Linked DNA regions of Caldivirga maquilingensis IC-167. The main gene of each other region encodes a partner of the protein of the gene in region 2 in a complex. Links are inferred from orthologs where the notes say so. Each region holds a gene or a part of one and is shown on either strand. Other genes may lie near its edges.

Region 1 (10,368 bases), 340 kb from region 2 along the record:
GGCGGTATATACAGGACTGTTAATGAGACGGTTAATGCAAGTGATGAGGAGTTAAGGGGAATCCTATTAAGTAGATTACTAGAGGTAGCTAAGTATGGTACAACGACGATAGAGGTTAAGAGTGGTTACGGCATTAGCCCTAAGGAGGAGATTAGGCTTCTAAGAATAATTAATGACGCTGCCGGTGAAGCATTAATTGATGTTATACCAACATACCTAATTCATGTGCCGCCTAGGAACATGAATAGGGTAGAGTATATAAATGCCGTGACCGCATCATTGGATCAAGCCAAGGAATTAGCTAAGTTCATCGACGTCTTCTGCGATGACGGTGCATTCACTGTTAATGAAACTAGGGCAATACTTAATGAGGCTTCATTAAGAGGCTTTAAACTTAGGCTTCATGCTGATGAAATCGCCTACATTGGGTGCAGTGATTTAGTTAATGAATTTAACTTAACGTCGCTTGATCATTTATTAAATATGCCTGAGCAGAATGCTAAAGCCATGGCTTTAAGAGGCTCAACAGCCACATTACTGCCTGCAACAGTACTATCATTAATGAGTAGTAAGAGACCACCAGTGAAGGCGCTTAAGGATTCTGGAGTACCTATAGCCTTAGGCTCAGACTTCAGTCCAAATACCTGGGTATTAAACATGCAGTACGTAATGGAGTTAGCCACATATTTACTCGGTATGACTCCCCTGGAGGTTTTAATGGCTTCAACAGTAAATGCAGCATACAGTCTAGGCTTCAGGGATAGGGGTATTCTACAGCCGGGTTACCTAGCTAACATGGTTATTTGGAGTATACCTAATTACAAGTGGCTGAGCTACGAGTTAGGTAGGAATAAGGCATTAATGACTATAAGCAGGGGCATTATCCTTGAATCAAAGCCCACCAACCCCAATGTAACCAAGGAATGTTCATAATCAAGTAATGTAATGCAGGATGCGTGAATTCACTTAATTAAGGTTAAAAGGTATTAATTATCATTAAGAGTAGGCGCATCACGCTTAGGATGGTGTTTAAGCTCATGTGCATGCCTTAAGGGGCTATTGTACTGGGATTTAAGTGACTTCACTTAACGCATTCAAAACCACTGCCCCAACCTTATTAATGATTAATTCAAGCTCCCTACCCTCCAGGAACCTACCGAACCTACCCTCGGTTAACTTATTTGTAACCACTAAGGCGGCTCCAGTCTTAATCCCCCTTATTAAACCCAGTAGAAATAATATGGCGCACTCCATCTCAACCCCAATTACACCCCTTGAGCCAAGCATCCTAGGTAAATCCTCCTCGGCGTAAAAGGCGTCACTACTGTAGATTGCACCAATTATGAAGTTTAATCCTGAATTCGTGAAACTGCTTATTAACTTAAGTAGAACCTCATGATTAGGCACCGCTGGGTAAATTACACCACTCCCCAGGTACTGTGCGTATATTCCACCAGCATTATAACCTGCGCCACTTGGTATTAACACTGTGCCGGGTTCAATGTCATTACGCAGGGCTGCAGCGGTGCCAAGCCTCACTATAACCCGAGCCCCCATGCTCACTAACTCCTCAATCACTATTGCCGCTGAGGGTGCTCCTATACCGTGGGTTGCAATAGTGATTTCAACACCATTGTATGAACCTGTGTAGGCTAGGAAACCCCTATTCTCATTAATTATCCTGGAATCCTTAAGCATACCTGCTAATTGCCTTGCCCTAGCTGGGTCACCAACCACTATAACCCTTTCAGAAACATCACCTTTACTAACCTTTAAGTGTATTGGCATTAAGTCATTAAGTGAGTGAGTTTAATAAGCGTTAACACTGTATTTAACCTACTTCTTAACCAATTGAGTCCCATCAATCGGGCACTTACCGAAAAGCTTCCTCTCAGCGCACACTACGCAGAATAATGTTCCGCAGCGTGGGCATACGTAGTAATCATCATACATCCTTATCTTAGCACCACACCTACGGCATCTACCTATCACAAGTGTTTTCGGTATGGCAGCCATCGTTGGGTTAACCTTAAATGCTTAATAAGTTTTGCTCAGTGACAATAAATGCGGTTGGCGTTAACGCTACCATGTGGTTCACCAATGGAGCCTATATCATACACTACACCAATCCCCTACATAATCATTGGTGGGTTACGGATTATTGAACACTGGTTAATTAGACTGATTAATGAAGCTTCAGTGGTGCTTAATGTTGAGCAGACTCACGTCCACAGGAATAGGCTACTGATTAGTGAACTAGGGATTCCACTTAACATTGAATACTCCAGTAATGCCGACGCCTACGTTAACCCATGCATAATCCCATACACCAGTAACGTTAAGGCCGTGGTTAAGCATATTAGTAATAATGAGTCGGTTACATGCGGTGGCTACGATTTAATTAAGATTAAGGATGGTGGAAGAATCATTAATGACTGCAGCATCGAGTTCATTAAAGGGCCATGGGATATAATTAAGCATAATAATACCCTACTTAAGGAGACAATTGAGGTATTAGCTGGAATCATTGGCTTAAGAGGAAGCGTAATGTTATATGGGTCTGAGGCTTCAGGGGATGTTAAGTTCAACACCAGTGAGGGCCCGGTGCTAGTGGTTAAGAGTAGTATTAATGTGCCGGCTTACATTAAGGGCCCAGCATTAATAGGGGTGGGTACGGTCCTATCCCCCTTCACATACATTAGGGAGGGTACTGTAGCCTATATGGAGGATAGGTTATCGGGGGAGATTAAAAACTCGTTAATAGACTGCTGCACCTTCAAGGAGCATTACGGTTACTTAGGCGACTCCTACGTGGGTAAGTGGGTTAACTTCGGCGCCGGTACAACGGTCTCAAATCTAAAGAACACGTTAGGTACGGTTAGATTCAGGGGTATTGATACAGGCATGGTTAAATTAGGCCCAATCATAGGTGACTGGGTTAAGACAGGTATTAATACAAGCATAATGACTGGTAAGGCCATTGGCCCAGGCTCCCACGTTTATGGGTTAGTAACAGTGGATACACCACCATTCACCATATACACTGGTGAATTAATAGCCTTCAATAGGGAGAAGGTTCATGAGGTTATTCTCAAAACAACCCGCAGTAATGAGGAGGCTGAGTACGCATTAAGGATCTACGACTCAACATTAAGCCTAAGAAGCGGCATTAAGATGAGTGGATACAAGTTACCATGATACATTAATGCGGGTTTAGGAATCCAGTATGCTGCCCCAATAATGGACCTAAGGGCTTATTTACGTTTTCACAACATCCTTGGCTAAATCAATAATACGCCTAATGTACTCCACATCCTCCTTAATGTGTCTTGGTTTCAGTCTAGCCTCATGGAAACCCTCAACATGCAGAAACCACGCGGTCTTCCACCATAACCTAACCTCCTCCTTACCCAGCTTACCGCTTATTGAGTCAACAGCATCAAATAAAAGTACCGTAGTCCATCTACCCTGCATCTCAGCATTCTTAGCCTCATCTAGGTTTAACGCTACTGCAATTGCCTTAATAGCCTCCTCAGCAGCCTTATAGAGTTTTTCACTGGCTTGAATAGGATCCTTATCAATGAGGTCCTTGCCCTCATTAAGGAATTTAATGGCTAACTCTAGGTGAGCCTTGGAGCGTTCATTGGGGTTGAGGTTTAAGGCTTTTGATAATAAGTCAACTAAATCAATACCCCTCCTTAATGCTTCATTAATGAGTCTTTCAGGTAAAGCCACCAGGTCACTTACTTAATTCCTAGTTATAAGGCTTCCCTTAATAAGGAAGCCTTAGCTTAAAAACACTGTCTGCATGAGTGGGTTTAATAATTTGGGAAATGGCGGTTCAAGGGTTTTAGCGGGAATTCTTAAAAATGCTAATTCAATTATTAGTTATATGGATAGCTTAAGACTTGAGGTTAAGATAAGGTCTGTTCCCAAGGATCCTAGGAACATGGTTATTTTAGCCTGCCCAGAGCCTAGTTTAGCCTCAGTGGTTGCCACCGAGTACCTTATAGATACTTTAAAGATGGTTGAGATTGGGGCTATTAGGATTAGGGGAATTGAACCAGCGGTCACGGTGATAGATGGTGTGGCCAAGTTACCGTACAGGTTATTCTACTCCCAGGAGAATGGACTCATAGTGGTTAGGCAACACATACCAATCCCAATACCAATATATAGGGAATTCATAGATAAGGTAATATCATGGGCTGAGGAGAATGGGGTAAGCAAGGCCGTTTGCCTATCCACAATGCCCTCACTAGGCCCCAGTGAAAGTGATAACGTGTACTTCGTTACCGATGAGTTAACGGTAAGTAACTTAACCAACGCAGGCTTCATTCCACTTAAGGAGACTGTAGTGGTTGGTGTTGAGGCGGAGTTCCTTGATGCAGTATTATCTAGGGGAACCATGAGTGGTATACTGCTTCTAGCTGAGTCAAGATTATTAACCTCAATAAACAATTTAGTTAGGAGCGGTAGATTAGCCTCATATAGGGATATTACCTACATACTTAATCAAACAATAGGTAAGTTCGGACCTGACGTAACAGCAGCCGTGAAGCTGGTTAAGGCTATTTCAAAGCTAGTAAACACTGAGATTAAGACTGATAAGCTTGAGGAGCATGCATCCAAGTACTCATTCCTAGTGGAGAAGAGTATTGAGGAGTGGGCAAGGAGCTTAACCGCGGAGGAGGGTAAAGGCACCGCACCCTTAGTACTGTGATTGAGTCACATTGAGTCAAAGTCAACTCTCTCAAAGCCACCCTTCTTAATAACATCCAGGGTACCTAGGAATGTTAAATCCGTTAAATACACCTCAATCCTATCCTGTATACTCCACGGCTCAACATACCTAAGTATAGTCCTAGGGGCCTCGAAAACCGTTGTTAAGGTTGACGCCACATCAACACCAATGGTTAGATGATTAGCAGCAGGTAAAACAATAATGCTCAACTCCCCGCCCTCAAGCTCCCTGCCGTACAACCTCTTACCAAGCTCACCCTTATCAACCTTAATCTTCAGTATTGCAGGCCTCTTAGTTACGAAGCCATGCTCATCCTGAATAACCACGGCTGGGTGGGTGTGACCCATCACTAGGACATCAGCCTTCTCAAAATCCTCAATACTAGGCTTTGAGTTACCGTGCAGTAGTAGGGCGTTCTTACCGTTTAAATTAACCATGAAGCCCCTTGAGTCATGGAACTTAACGTTACTTAACCCAATACTATTAACCACCTGCTCCAATCCACCATCATGATTACCAGCCACTAATACAACCTCCTCGAAGCTCTTCGACAGGTTCTCTATGAATAACTTAACCTCATTAATTGATTCAATAGGGTAAGGTAACTCATGCTTAACATCACCAAGAATCACAACCCTACTAGCCCCCTCCTCCTCAGCCCAGGAAACAATATTACTCACTATCCTACCCGTCTGAATAGGTACCCTAACCCCCTTTCCCTGGAGTTCAAACTCCATACCAACGTGAGTATCTGCAAGTATCAGCCACTTATCACCATTAATAACAGCGCTAATCCCCCTCTTATCCACAGGCTTAACTCACATAAACTGGTTTAATTTACCTTTCCCGCCTAACCCGAACCCGCTGTTTAAGCTCACTGAAGCGCTTCACATAAAGTATTTTACGGACACTCATTGGTAAGCCTAATCAAGATTTCACCACTAGCCTATTAGTGAGTATTAACCCCAAGGTGTAGTATTAGAGTATACTCTTACTCAATCCACTTATTATTATGAATCTTATCCAGCAGGTACTCGTGTAGGAACTTTAATCCATGCGTCGACAACGCCTCAATCTCAACCTTCTTCCTAGTTCTCAGGAATAGGTCCAGTTCCCTCTTCCATTCATGACTCTGGAACCATGGGTACTTCTTAAGTTCCTGAGCCCTTTTAATATCCCTATCAGTGGCCTTTATTACGTAATTATCACTGATCTTATACTTACTTATATCGCTTGCAGTCACCCCAATGAATTTAGCATCAGGGGTGGCTAACCTCTCATTCTCGTAACTCAACTTTATTGAACCACTCCTGTATACACTGTAAATGTACCATCCGTATGGGTCCCCATCAGTGAAGACGTAAACCGGTAAACCGTAATCCTCACTAAGCCTCCTAACGAACCTCCTAGTAGCCCTATCGGGCATACCCTTAGCGGTAACCAGTAGGCATTTTTCACTATTCCAGTAACCCTCCCTATTAAGCCTTTGGAATATTGCATCCTTCTCAACCACTAAAACATACTTAGCATCCATTCTAACGATATCTAATTCATCTGGATTCGGAGGTAGGCTTAAGGCTGTATCACCCATTTTTGTCGCATCTATTTCGAAACCCTTTGACCTAACCACAATGGGTCCAACAACCTTACCCTTAACATCAGCGGACACACCCATCTCCTCCCTAAGCACACCTGTGGCAACCTCAATATCCTCTATTACTGCATTGGACTCAGACTGCTCATCCCACGTATTCTCCCTAAATGACTTACTCAACTTAGGTTCATTAAGCTCCATGGTGTGTTTACCATTATAGTAAAGGTCCCTTATGGTTGGGTAAACGTTCTCCTTAATTGATTGAATAATGAGCTTAAGCATCAGTGTAGTCTGCATAAAGCGCTTAGCCTCATTTAAATCCAGGAACCTCCTCTCAATAGCCTTAGGCCCCAGTACCAGTATCTTCCTCTTCTCATCCCATATAATATTAGTTAAAGTCCTAGCAGGTATACGCATCACCGGCTCCTCACCCTTATTAATGTAGTCAACAATAGACCTACCCCAATCCTCAAGAACCTTGAGTGCTTCACCCCTATCCTTAACCATACTCACTCCCCATATGCACCACTGTTATTAAACCCATCGCTAATTAACAGTAGGCATAAGGCTTAAAATTAAGGAGGGAAAGTGAGTGCAATGGCATTATACACGCCGTGGAGAATGGATTACATAACCGGGGCTATTGATAATAAGGAGTCGGGATGCTTCATGTGCAGGGCCGTTAACAGTAATGATGAATTAGTAGTCTATAGGGGTAATTACTGCATAGTGATAATGAATAAGTACCCTTATAATAGGGGTCACTTACTCATAGCCCCTAAGAGGCATGTACCGGGTATAGTGGATTTAACCGATGAGGAGTTGATGGAGTGCGCAATGTTGATTAAGGCATCCACCTGCGCGTTAAGTGAATTACTTAAGCCAGTGGACTTCAATATTGGTGTTAACGTGGGTAGGATTGCCGGTGCCGGTTACGAGGAGCATGTTCACTTCCACATAGTACCTAGGTGGAATGGTGACGTAAACAGTATCCCAGTTAAATACACCCTTGATGCGGTTATTAATGACATTAAGGAATTAATACCAGAGTTGAGCAAACTAATGAGGAGGTGCATGAGTAATGATGGTGGTGGCCCAGAGGTTCATACCAATAAGGGTTAATGTTGGACCAGTTACAATGGGTACCGGCATTAACCTAGATGACTTCCTAAGACGCGTAAACACTGCTGTTAATGAGATTGGTAAGGAGTTAGCAACCAAGGGGAATATTAAGACAATGGGCTTCACCATGACTCAAATAACGGTAAGCAACATTGATGGACTCCTAATAGTGGGCTGGGCATACTTAACCAATGACTCGCAATCCTAGGCTCAATAGTAAAGCCACCTATTGATAATAAAGAATTTTAAAAAAGCCTAAAAACCAATACTGTGGCACTTGTAATTAACCTAAGAAGTGATTGGTGGCTTAGCCTCTATGAATTTACCAGAATCCTTCATCATAAACTCGGTGATTCACTAATCATGGTTATTGGATCACAGAACGGGGAACCAATACTTAATGATACGAATACTTTAGTAGTCGTCCGTAGCATTGATGATAATGTTAAATTAAGCGCCGCTGAAGCTGCATTGAAAGTTAATGATAAGTTTAAGAACACGATAAGTTACATGATAACGACTGAAGATGATAAGGAAACAATAAGTAAATTCATTCATATATCTCCTGAGGATTGGTCGGATTATGAAGATGCATTACGTGAATTCAAACAGTTACTTAAAGAGAATTTAGGGGATGAGCTTACTTCAATCATTGCACTACCTAAGGGTATCTTCATTAATGAAAGTAATGTACTCGTAATCGTTAATGAGATTAAAAATGATGTAAGACTTAAAGTTGCTAAGGCTGCATTAGAGGTTAATGATAAGTTTAAGAGCACTATAAGCTACATGATAGTAGATAAGGGAGACCATGACATCATATCCAAGTTTAGGGAAATCGGACAAGTTAATTAAGGAGGCGCAGTTGGATTTAGAGGTAGGAAATCTCAACAAATGTGCGTCTGCGAGTTACTTTTCAGTGACAAGAGCTGTGGAGAAGCTACTGGAGAGGGCACGTATGAACGTACCCAGGAGGGATGATGAGTTGGCTAATGTACTTAAGCACATGGGTTACACTGAAGAGGCTGTGTTAATGCTTTACTTATATGAGATGAGGAAGAGAGCTGATTATACTGATTACGAAATAACAATTAAGGAAGCACGTAAAGCCTTGGAGATAGCTATAAGATTAAGGAACCTAATTATACAAATCATGACGCAGTAATTGATAATGCCCGGTGCGTTTTTAATTCGAGATTTACCGATGGGTAAAAGGATTATTAACGTGACTCAAAGGACTTAGTTATATTAACCTTATCCACTAGGATATAGGGTACGGTTGATGGTACGTGCATATCCCACCAGAAGACTTGAGTCGGCTTACCTGTGGAGTCCATGTAATTATTAAGCAGTGTATTAAACCTATCACTAATCCTAACACCCTTTAGGACGTACTTAGGTTCCCCGTTCTCAATCAGTAAAACAACATCACGGCACACTGTTGAGAATATTCCCTCCCTAATGTTTTGGAACCTGGTGTACCAGTTATTTTGAACGAAGACTCCGTTACCTAATTCATTAAACATTGATTGCGGATCATCCTTAAGTGAACCAGGTCCTATGTGTAGGTGCCTTATTGACGGTGTTAACCAACCATGGGCGGCATTACCCGTTGACTTACCTGAAAGCTTACTCGCAGTCCTATTATTAGTTATGAAGGATGACAACACCCCATTCTTAACCAGGGTTACGTTACTTGTCTGATTACCCTCAAAGTCCACTGGCTCTGAGCCAACTCTTGATGGGTCAGCTGATAAGTCAATTAATGTTAACGGCTCTGAAGCCACCTTATTACCAATATCCTTTACACCCAGTGGGGATAGGTTGCGTAATACGTTGTATGCGTTCATCCAGCTATTGGATATTATACTGTATAAGTGACCCGCAACAAGTGGGCTCATAATAACCCTAAACCTACCCTCAACGCTTGTCTTAGGTAGTTTACTGGCTAATGATAGCATGAAGCCGACCCTTGAACCAAGGCCCTTGGCGTCAATGTCACTGAGCCTTCTTCCAGTTAAGGCATCCATTGATGATAACTCCGGGTCATTGTGAAAGGCCCTTATGGCTAGGTTAAAGAACGTCCCCTTCCAGTTTAGGTTTAACCCAGTGTGATCACTGTACATTGATTCACTCACACCGTATGTGAAGGCTCCAGCATTCCTCACCGAGCCCTCTGAGAGGCTTGCATCAATTGCCTCCTTAACCATGTCAATCACCTTCTCCTCAGCATCCTCAATACTTGAATCATAGGAGTCCCAGGTTGATACTGAGCCTTGATGCGTTACTGGAACGTACTCTGGGTCTTCATTTAACCTACTTATCACTGATAAGGCCTCATTAAGCTTAACCTTAATTGCGTCTTCACTTAGGTTGGATGTATGGAATGTGTAAATCCTCCTATCCTTAGTTAAGTAAACTGAGGCCCATTCATCAATCCAGTAATTGAAGACTGATGCCTCATTGTTAGCAATCCTCAGCATTCTCCATTTACTCACCCTAACCACTGCAACGGCTTCATTAAACCCTGTTTTCAAGGCTAATTTAACTATGGTTTCGGCGTCCATTAATTAGATGTTGTGGACTGGTTTTAAAGCATACCGTTGATCTTACTGGTTGCGTATCCCTAGGATTTCTGTTCACTGCTTAGGAATTCATTAATAGCCTTCTCAACATCACGTGAATCCACCCTACCCCTATAATCCCTCATTATGATGGACATTAACTTACCCTTATCCTTAACACCATTATTAATCAATGATTTAACTATTGAGGCGACCTCACTATACTGCATTCTCCATAAGCCCCCCTCATTAATAATATCCTCAACACCCCTCCTCCCACCCTCCTCCACGTACTTCTGAATAGTATCCTGAATAGCCTCCCTAGTTACCCTACCGTTAACGTA
Region 2 (10,437 bases):
GGGTATGGGTATTAATCTACTCCTACTCGACGTTGATGGAACATTAACAGTGAATAGGGGTGAACTGGCGCTTGAACCTGAGGCAATTAGAGCTATACAGAGGGCTAGGGGTAGGGTTAGGATTGGTTTAGTAACCGGTAATGCATTGATTGTTGCTGAGGCTTTAGCAAAGTACATTGGGCTTAATGATGCACCAATTATCGCTGAGAACGGTTGCATAATCAAGGTTAATTCATCAACGATAATGCTAAGTGCGTTAAGTGCTAGGAGCATTGCTGAGGAATTAATTAAGAGGCTTGGATTGAAGCCCACTTACCAATACCCCTGCAGGTACCTTGACATGACCCTTGACGTTAATGGTGATGATTATAATGTTGTAAATAGGATTAGGGAGGAGTTAATTAAAATGAGGGTTAATGAATCATATGCCGTGGAAACCAGTGGCTACGCAGTTCACATTAGGCCTATTGAATGCAGTAAAGCCACTGCAATTAGGAGGCTTTGCGAGTTAATTAATGTGGATTGCTCAACAGTAGCCTTCATAGGTGATAGTGATATTGATGCCGAGGCCTTTAAGGTTGTTGGCTTAGGCGTGGCGGTGGGTAATGCCACAGGGAGGGCTAAGGAACACGCTAAGTTAGTGACAAGAAACCCAAGCGGTAAGGGTGTTGCAGAGTTCATAGAATTAATGTTAAGTGGAGGTATTAATACATTGACTTAACCTACTCCTCAAATTCCTCCCCCATCTCCTCCTCACCCGTCTTTAAAGTGTTTATTACATCATTTATTATTTGCGCATTTATTTCATTTGATATGAATGGGAAGACTAAGACAGCCTCCTCCGCCTTAAAACCCTCCCCAACCCAGTCACTGGAGTATATTATCTCGTAAACCGGTACAGTTGCTTCAGCTGAGTCACCGCTCCTCCTAATGTTATAGTTCTTTAACCTATCGTAAAGTTCAGGTGAGGGTAATGGTAACTTTATTTGAATAACCCTATCATCCTTAAGTATCATGAAATCCCCCTTCTCTGGATTCCACTCATTAAGTAGGTTAACCGCAATCCTCTTAACAACCTCGAAAACCCTACCATTAACTACCTCATTACTCGCCACCGCGTAGTCCCTGATCTTAGCAACCACACAGGATTCATCCACCATTTAATTAGTACGCACTAATAGGCTTTATAACTGTACCTAGTCCTTCAACTGGTGAGTCACTGTTATTGATTTAGAAGTAACATGTTTATTGAATAAGGACTTGATTTTTAAGTTAAGGCACTCAATTACTTTGAGATGTCGCGAATAAGCTTAACAACCTCAAGCGGTGTCTTAGCGACCTTAATACCGGCGGACTCAAGTGCCTTAACCTTACCCTCATAGGTGCCGACTCCCATTGATATTATTGCACCGGCATGTCCAAGTCTCTTACCCGGTGGTGCTGTTCTACCGGCTATGAAGGCTACAATTGGCTTAGTTACCTTACCCTCCCTAACAAGGCTAGCCAACCTCTCCTCCTGGTCACCTCCTATTTCACCAATCACCACTAAGTACTTGGTCTCCGGGTCATTCTCATACATTAAGGCTGCCTCAACCATATCCGTGCCTATTATTGGGTCACCGCCAATACCAACCACCGTGCTTTGGCCGAAACCGGCTTGGGTTAAGTGGTAGGATATTTCGTAGGTTAAGGTACCGCTGCGGGATATTATACCCACTGGCCCCTTCTTAACGTATACATTATTAGGTAGTATACCCACCTTACTGATTGTTGGACTAACCACGCCTGGGCAGTTTGGCCCAATTATCACCGTCCCCTTATACTTAGCGTAGTTAACGAATCTTATTGCATCATGGATTGGAATGTGTTCAGTTATTATTACAACCAGCCTTATCCCATTATCCACTGCCTCATAGACTGCATCTGAGGCGAACCTGGCTGGTACGAATATTATTGATGTGTTTATCTCAGGGTGTTTCCTTAAGGCCTCCTCCACTGAGTCGTAGACTGGGACGCCGTGAACTTGTTGACCACCCCTACCTGGTGTTACCCCAGCAACCACCTTAGTGCCGTATTGAAGCATGTACAGTGTGTGCCTAGATCCCTCACTACCCGTTATTCCCTGTACAAGTACCCTCGTGTTCTGGTCAACCAGTATCGTCATCTTGAACCACCCTGTAGTTTACTCATTAATTCACCTATAGCCTCCTCGGCTGTTTCATAAATTTTAACCCCCAATGGGGCTAGAATCCTCCTACCCTCCTCCTCATTGGTTCCCTTCAGCCTTATTGCCAATGGCTTAGAGGCGCCAATCTCCTTAAAGGCCTCCACGACACCGTAGGCAACCTCATCTCCCCTGGTTATTCCACCGAAGATATTTAATACGATTCCCTTAATCCTCTCATCCTTAAGTAGTAGGCTTAAGGCTGCCTTAACAATATCCCTACTTGCACCACCCCCAACGTCAAGGAAGTCAGCTGGTTCACCCTTAAACTCCTTAACAAGATCCATTGTGGCCATTGTTAAACCAGCCCCATTACCAACAACACCCACGTAGCCCGGTAACTCAACGTAGTGGAAGCCGTACTTCCTAGCCTCAAGCTCCTCCCTGGTTAAGTCACCCTCCTCCTCCACTGAAATATCACCATGCCTATATAGTGCATTGTCATCGATCATTATTTTAACATCAAGGGCAACGAAGTTACCGTCCCTTGTTAAGGCAAGTGGATTAATCTCCACTAATTCAGCATCATAAGTTTCAAACACGTTGTACATTATTCTAAGGAGTGAGGCGAATTTTGAGGCTAACTCCCCTGTGAAGCCCATGAACTTATTAATAGCGTTAACAGTGTAGTCCCTAAGACCCTCAAAGGGATGGATCCTACCCCTGTATATTTTCTCAGGACTTGTCCTAGCTATCTCCTCTATATCAACCCCACCCTCAGGTGAGGCCAGGATTATGAATGTCCTACTGGATCTATCTATGGTTACTGAGACGTAGTACTCCTTAACAACATCAACCCCCTCCTCAAGTAGAACCTTCTTAACCTCAAAGTCCTGAATAACCTTACCCAAGTACTCTGAAGCTATTTGCTTAGCCTCATCCTTATTATTAGCCCTCTTAACAAGCCCCATCTTAGCCCTACCTGCGAAGGGTACCTGGGACTTAACGAATACTGGGTACTTTAGGTTACTCTTATCAATGTCGCTCACGCTACTGATTACAACACCTTTAGGCACGCTTACACCATACTTAGCCAGTATCTCCTTACCCTTATACTCAAGTAGCCTCATCAACCAGTACTTAAGCCTGGGTGTTTTACGCTTTACTAATGTAACACGAGTAAGCGCTTAAGCAACCGCAACATTGCCCACCTCACTGGTGATTGCCGGTGGCCCAGCCCTTATGTCTAGGCCAAGCTTCCTCTTAATTAATTCCTCGAGCTTACCCTTAATCACGTTTTCATCAACCCCAGACACGAAGGATAGGGCTGAGGATACTTCATCAGTGTATAGCCTAAGTATGGCGTACTTGGTTAATAATTCCTGCTCCTTCTCCTTCCTAGCTAAGTAAACCTTAAGCTTCCTGGCCACTTCCCTAACAGCTAACCTAACCTCCTTTTCAATTTCAGGAACATCAGCAATGGCCTCCTTACCAGCTGAGGCGTAGGGTATCTTAGTTGAGCATACGTGAACCACCACCGCCAATGGCGCTGGGAACTTAACCTTATATTGACTCCAATCAACTTCATCAATAACATGCCTAATCACGTCACTACCCTCATCCTGAAGTAGAGGCACTTTATTAGCGTACCTGTATAGTATGGGCTTATCCACAGGCATTATTGACCCACCCCAGGCTATGGCTGCCTCAACAATGAATGGGTGACCTGAGTATGAGGATGGCTTCCTAGTGGTCACGAAGACGGCCTCAGGTTTAAGGACGTGGAGTATACCATTTGCCAGTATCTTCTCACCAATGGGGGAGAGCCAATCAGCCCTAGGCCTCCTCCAGCCATTGAACTGCCTCATCTTCTCGGCAAGTAACCTTAACTCAGACTCACTAAGCCTCTTAACATGCTTACTAGCCCTAATGCCCACAGTCTTCATGAATTCCCTAACAGTCTCATCACCAATGCCGTCGAAGTTCTCCTTAAGGAAGTCAATCAACGGTATGTCACTGTTCCTACTGATTAACTGTTTAAGGGACTCAAGGTCAATACTACTTGGGTGTGGTAAACCCTCCACAGGGGGTTTAGGCATTATTGTGGTTATTCTATTGAACCTGAGGACCTCGTTATTAGGCTCAATGAGTATTATTTCAGCGTATGGGGTTATCATGGCTGTCCTAGTGAAGTACTCCTCAATCCTACTCTTAGCGTACTGCCAATTACCCTCCAGTACAACCTTAACCGCCGTGCCGTGCCAACCATACTTATTCTCAACCCTAACGTGACTGTGTATTACTGGCTTATTCTTAACCGTATCAATACTAATTTCATAAGTGTATATGTATTGGGAACCCTTCATTGAACTAGTAACCCTCACAGGCATTCCTGAGGTGGATTGGGCATAGAGGACAACCATCTTAGCTCCAAGGCCAAAAATACCCCTATGCTGCTTAATCTTATACTTGGAGCTGTAGAATATTTGACCGAAGACGTTAGGTATCTCCTCCTCCGGGATACCTATACCGTTATCCTCAACGTATATGGAGTAAAGGTCCTTATCCTTATCAACATACCTTATTGAAGCCTTAATAGAGGGTAGTATGCCGTGGTTCTCAGTGGCGTCTAGGGCATTCTCAATAAGCTCCCTAACAGTCTGGTACATTGCTCTGCTTGGGCTTGAGAACCCAGCAATCTCCTTATTACGCCTAAACCATTCAGCCGGCGTAAGGGATTCAAAGGCAACATCAGACATATACATACACCACATGTATGAACCTCTTTTAAGCCTTTCTACGCGAAGCAGTGTTATGCGTCATTCAATCACTTAATAACGAAAAATTGAAAATAGATTAATATAAAGACTAATTGTGAACAAATTTAAAATTAACCACCACGGCGTGAAGCAACCAGGATTAATACAATAACAATCACTAATAATACCAATGAATAGTAGACTATGTAATCCCTAACCCAATTAACCTTAATCATTAAGGGTTCATTAACCGTCAGGTTAATTGGCAATGAGTAGTGAAGCTGACCATTAATTGATACGGAGGCTAATTTAATTATGGTTAAATTAACTTCAAGAATCCTAAGCGGCCCATTTAGGATTATTAAATCACTAGCGTTAATCCATCTGGAGTAATTCCTAGACACAGTGCCGTTAATGTTTAAGGCTATTGGGCTTGTTAAATTAACTAAGTACTGCCTAACCCAGTTAACAGTCAGGTTAAGAGGCTTATTAACCTTAATGAGGATTAATGAGGAGTTTAAGGGAAGTAACCTGGTTCCATTATTGAAGTATTGAATTGTAAGCGTAATATTGAGTAATGAACTTGAGTTAAACCAATCCTGTATTGACTTCACTAAGGTGTCATTTACCATTAATGGTGCTGAACTGGTTACATTAACCAAATATTGTCTAACCCACTCAATGGTTAGGTTAAGTGGCTTATTGATGATTACTTTAATTTCGCTTGAATTAAGTAGGATTAACCTGGTTCCATTATTGAAGTAGTATTGAGGCTGCGCATTAATAATTAATGTGCTTGATTCATTAAGCCAATTAATTAATGAGGTTAATTGAGACTCATTCACCATTACGGGGACAATACTATTAACTTCAATCAAGTACTGCCTAACCCACTTTACAGTGGCCTTAATGGGGTTATTAACTGTTATTAAAATTGATGAATTAAGCGCCATTAACCTTACACTACCGTTAAGGTAATAGTACTTAGGCACAGTCACGTTAATGATACTGCCTGAATTAATCCACTGAACATAATTAATTGAGTAATTACCGTTAATTAGAATTGGGGCAATGCTACTAATGTTAACTAAGTACTGCCTAACCCATGACGTAGTGATGTTTAATGGATGCGTAACCACTATAATTACCCTGGATTTATTCAAGGCCATTAACCTACTCCCATTATTGAAGTACATGAAGCTTGGTATTGATAACTCCAAGACAGAGCCGTTGTTAATCCAGTTAAAGTAACTTAATGTTAATGAACCATTAACATTAATTGGGACAATACTCATAACCCTGACAAAATACTGCCTAATCCACTCAATGGTTAAGTTTAACGGCTCCCTAACAGTCATGTTAATTAAAGTCTCATTAATAGTCTTAACCCTCGTTAAGTTACTGAGTGGGTAGATTGCCTTAACCCTAATCACCAGTGATGAGTTTGCAGGTAACCAGCTCTCCATATTAGTTACTGTGAATGTGCCATTAACCAGGGTAATATTAATGGGGTATTGTGACTTAAGTCTCAATAAGAAGTACGTACTATAATTCCCCCTTATAACGCATGTTGAGAACGCGTTAATGCTTGGGGTCACTGTTGCTGAGTTATTTCTAATTAATCGCGTTGCCCCATTACATGACTCATCAATGCCTTTGAAGATGTAGGTGACACCATTACTAATTATCACCCTGGGCAAGGTTACTGTGGTTTCTTTGAACGTGTAGAAGCCTTTCACAGTGCTGTTTGGGTAAATGACCTCAATGAAGCTTGTGGGTATGGTTGGTTTGAAGTCATTGGTTAACTCACCGTAGTATGGTATACCCACGGTGACTTGCACATTACCGTTACTTGATATTGAGGTCACTAGGTCTGTTGCTGATTCCCCAGTGTTCATGCCGAAGTTATAGACTTGACTATAAGGTACCCAACCAGATCCACTCCAGTGCATTACGGCTAATTGAGCATTAAGGCTCTCAAAGGTGGTTTGCTCACCATTAAAGCCTCCCCCAAAGACTAACTCAACATCATACGCGTATCCACCACCCGTCTCCTCATATGGGGTAGTTACTATTAACGCATCCTTAGCCTTAATCCCCAGGGTCACGTTATCAAACCACTTAATTACCGGTGGTGCGTAGGTGCTTCCATTCCTCACTATTGCGTAACCGAACATAACCACCACTGAATCGTTAATTAAGGTTACGTTAACCTCAAGGTAACCTGATAAAGGTAACTGGTACCTAGTTAAATTACCCACGTACCCGTAATACTCCTGGCTAACGCCCACGGCATTGTAAACCCTACCTAGTCCAGTGATTAAGCTGCTTGATACATTAGCCCCAGGGGCAGTGGCGTTCCAGACATTATCAGCAACACTGAAGACTCCATTACTCGTAATGAAGATTAAAGCATCTTGAAGCCAATACTCCTGGAAACTACCATTAATTAACTCAACTCGCACTACTGCATTTAATTGAAGACTGGCACTACTCTTAGGTACCCTTAGTACGTTGACTGCGGTGTAGCTTGCATTCCAAGCCCTAATAATACTTATATTGAAGTAGCCTAAAACCGCAGTGGTGTTGATGGGTATTATTGATGATAAACCCGTTGGGGCTAAACCAATAACATTAATACCGGCGTTAACGATGCTGCCGCATTGAGTGGGGTAGAGCACCACGTAGTATGAACCAGGGGGGATGCGTACAAGGTAGGCACCCACAGTAACGCTACCTGCGTATACGGCGTACCCACCGCTGCCGCTACTCCACTTAGCGTACTGGGTTGGTGTGAATACGTATAGGTTATAGGACCCGTTCATTACCTTAACCAGTAATCCTTGACCAAGGTTAACGTTAACGTTAGGCCAATAGTACCAGCAGGCGGCTGATTGAGCATTAGTGATTAACGCTGAGGTGATTGTTAAAATAACAATGAATATTACTGACTCAGGAACATTCATTAAAGCGTTCACCTCCTCTTCCTACGCCTACCCTCCCTTACTTGAATACGCAGTAATGATGCGTACGCGCAGTAGTACCTAATCATTATGCGCGCCAGCAGCATCCGTAGCTTCATGGCAATTAACGCACTTAACAGTGTTTTAAACTCTTCCATTATTGAGGCTGAGGAATTACTATTAACCCTTACTTATTCATAACACGTATTACTTAAAAACTAGGGTTATCTAACTTAATGACTTAACTATGTCTAAGTCAAGTGACTTCATACCCAGTGGTGTTAAAAGAAGCGATATTTACCATGGTGGGTGGATTGATCATGATAAGGATGGTTTAATGGCCCCCTTCGAGGACCCCAGTAGGCCTATTGATGAGAGGGTTGAGGATCTCTTGAGGAGGATGAGTCTTGAGGAGAAGGTGGCTCAATTAAGGTCGGATCTAACTGATAGGTTGGATGTAGGTAACTTATCAGTGGTCCTTAGGGGTACTGAACCGACTGAGGGTGCTGTTAAGGCTAATGATATTCAGAGGAGGTTCCTTGAGGACACTAGGCTTGGTGTACCGGCTATTATTCACGATGAGTGCCTCCACGGATGCATGGCTAAGCACTCAACAGTCTTCCCCCAAGCCATAGCGCTGGCTGCGGCCTGGGACGTGGACTTAATGTATAGGGTTGCTAAGGCTATTGCAAGGGAGACTAGGGCCAGGGGTATTAGGCAATGCCTATCACCCGTGGTTAACCTAACCTTCGATGCTAGGGCTGGTAGGACTGAGGAGACTTATGGTGAAGACCCCTACTTAGCCTCACAGTTAGCCTACGCCTACGTTAAGGCGCTTAGGGAGGAGGGTATTGTGGCTACCCCTAAGCACTACATAATGAACTTCGTTGGTGATGGTGGTAGGGACAGCGCTGAAATACACATGAGTGAGAGGTTCATTAGGGAGACTGAGTTACCGGTTTTCAGAGCGGCCATTAAGGCTGGGGCATTATCATTAATGGCTGCCTACAACTCCATAGACGGGGTACCATGCTCAATGAACAAGTACTGGCTAACGGAGGTACTTAGATGGGAATTGGGGTTCGAGGGCTTCGTGGTGTCTGACTACGGTTCAGTCACCGGTATAGTTAATAGGCACTACATAACCGATAACCCGGAGGAGGTTGCTAAACTAGCCCTTGAGGCTGGCCTAGATGTTGAATTCCCAGGATTCTCAATATACGGTGAACCACTGGTTAGGGCTATTAGGAGGGGGTTGATTAGCGAGGAGGCGCTTAATGAGGCTGTTAGGAGGGTTTTGAGGGCTAAATTCCTAATAGGCCTATTCGACTCACCTTACGTTGACCCCGAGGAAGCTAAGGTTATTGGCTCAGAGGAGCATAGGCGGTTAGCCCTTGAGGCCGCTGAGAAGGCTATTGTACTGCTTAAGAATGATGGTGTACTGCCTATTGATAAGTCTAGGGTTAAGGCAATAGCCCTAATAGGCCCCTTCGCGGATGAGGTTAAGTTAGGTGGCTATAGTGCAATACCTAAGAGTGTAATAACACCCCTTGAAGCCTTTAAGGCCAGGGGCATTAATGTGATTCACGCTAAGGGATGCATAGGGGATATGGATGCTGACCACCCAATACCAACAAGGTACCTTACACCAATGGGTGAGCCTAATAGACACGGCTTGAGGGGTGAGTACTTCAATAACCCTAACCTTGAGGGTGAGCCTATTGGCGTTAGGATTGATGCACCGTGGGAGGGATTCTTCAGACTTGACATAGGCTACGACCCACCATACCAGGGCCTTGACCCAGGAAGATACTCCATTAGGTGGATTGGTTACATTACCCCACCCGTATCAGGCACGTATGAGTTTAAGGTTTACGCCGCTGGCGGTGGATTTAGGCTTACTGTTGATGGTAAGACAATTGTGGATTCATGGGGTGTGGCCAGTAATTCACCTAAGAGTGGTTCAATTAGGCTTGAGGGTGGGAGGCAGTATGAGATTAGGCTTGAGTACGGTAGGTTGAACTACGGTTACGCCTACATTAAGCTTGGCTGGGATTTAATCGAGGACTCAATGATTAAGGAGGCTGTTGACGCCGCTTCGAAGGCTGATGCAGTGGTTGTGTTTGCAGGCATTATTGAGGGTGAACAGAGGGATAGGGCATCATTAAGGTTACCCAAGTGCCAGGAGAGGCTTATTGAGGAGGTGCTTAAGGTTAATAAGAACGTTGCAGTGGTTTTAACCACTGGAAGCCCAGTCGTCGGTGAATGGATTAATAATGTCCCAGCCCTGGTTGAGGCCTGGTACCCTGGTGAAATGGGCGGGGAGGCTATTGCCCAAGTGCTTTTAGGTGAATATAACCCGGGTGGTAAATTACCTTTAACCTGGCCTATTCACGAGGGCCAGGAACCATTATACTACTTCACTAAGCCCAGTGGTAGGGTTTATGATTACGTTAACATGCCTCCAACACCACTATTCCCGTTCGGACACGGGCTAAGCTACACTCAATTCAAGTACAGTGACCTCAAGGTGAGCGTTAATGAGGATGAT

Evidence for each region.
Region 1: the proteins of CMAQ_RS06265 (region 2) and CMAQ_RS07980 are in contact, whole or in part, in a crystal structure (PDB 2ZBK), measured with the Saccharolobus shibatae proteins. The link is inferred for Caldivirga maquilingensis IC-167 from one-to-one orthologs. Residues at the interface, in WP_218266310.1 of Saccharolobus shibatae: Glu463, Lys467, Leu469, Tyr471, Leu472, Lys473, Tyr474, Ile475, Pro476, Glu477, Val478, Arg480, Ser481, Leu482, Thr484, Phe485, Leu486, Ser488, Glu503, Lys507, Leu508, Lys511, Ile518, Glu519; in WP_218258439.1 of Saccharolobus shibatae: Phe25, Leu26, Val29, Glu30, Gln31, Leu32, Lys34, Gly35, Glu36, Pro37, Phe70, Leu71, Asp72, Leu73, Ala76, Lys77, Met80, Val83, Leu84, Ala86, Ser87, Tyr90, Asp91, His110, Ser111, Leu114, Lys115, Ser116, Glu126.

Annotation. Positions count from the first base shown.
Region 1 is NC_009954.1:1,627,552-1,637,919, forward strand. Bases 4,791-7,570 are described here. They hold CMAQ_RS07980 (DNA topoisomerase IV subunit A), read right to left. Parts: upstream 6,846-7,570; coding sequence 5,736-6,845; downstream 4,791-5,735. Other genes in these bases: CMAQ_RS07975 (metallophosphoesterase family protein), read right to left, coding at 4,791-5,553; CMAQ_RS07985 (HIT family protein), read left to right, coding at 6,936-7,460; CMAQ_RS07990 (hypothetical protein), read left to right, coding at 7,420-7,570. Outside these bases: hutI (imidazolonepropionase), read left to right, coding at 1-933; CMAQ_RS07950 (purine-nucleoside phosphorylase), read right to left, coding at 1,072-1,788; CMAQ_RS07955 (hypothetical protein), read right to left, coding at 1,837-2,016; CMAQ_RS10450 (sugar phosphate transferase), read left to right, coding at 2,065-3,198; CMAQ_RS07965 (PaREP1 family protein), read right to left, coding at 3,259-3,735; CMAQ_RS07970 (proteasome assembly chaperone family protein), read left to right, coding at 3,893-4,723; more of CMAQ_RS07975, read right to left, coding at 4,729-4,790; more of CMAQ_RS07990, read left to right, coding at 7,571-7,668; CMAQ_RS10875 (hypothetical protein), read left to right, coding at 7,824-8,315; CMAQ_RS08005 (HEPN domain-containing protein), read left to right, coding at 8,272-8,625; CMAQ_RS08010 (TldD/PmbA family protein), read right to left, coding at 8,681-10,027; Glu-tRNA(Gln) amidotransferase subunit GatE, read right to left, coding at 10,087-10,368. UniProt on the Methanocaldococcus jannaschii protein: Relaxes both positive and negative superturns and exhibits a strong decatenase activity.
Region 2 is NC_009954.1:1,284,262-1,294,698, reverse strand. The notes cover bases 2,638-5,486. They hold CMAQ_RS06265 (DNA topoisomerase VI subunit B), read right to left. Parts: upstream 4,924-5,486; coding sequence 3,352-4,923; downstream 2,638-3,351. Other genes in these bases: CMAQ_RS06260 (thermopsin family protease), read right to left, coding at 5,055-5,486; sucC (ADP-forming succinate--CoA ligase subunit beta), read right to left, coding at 2,638-3,294. Outside these bases: CMAQ_RS06285 (phosphoglycolate phosphatase), read left to right, coding at 5-721; CMAQ_RS06280 (DUF2286 domain-containing protein), read right to left, coding at 723-1,160; sucD (succinate--CoA ligase subunit alpha), read right to left, coding at 1,286-2,164; more of sucC, read right to left, coding at 2,161-2,637; more of CMAQ_RS06260, read right to left, coding at 5,487-7,889; CMAQ_RS06255 (glycoside hydrolase family 3 N-terminal domain-containing protein), read left to right, coding at 8,134-10,437.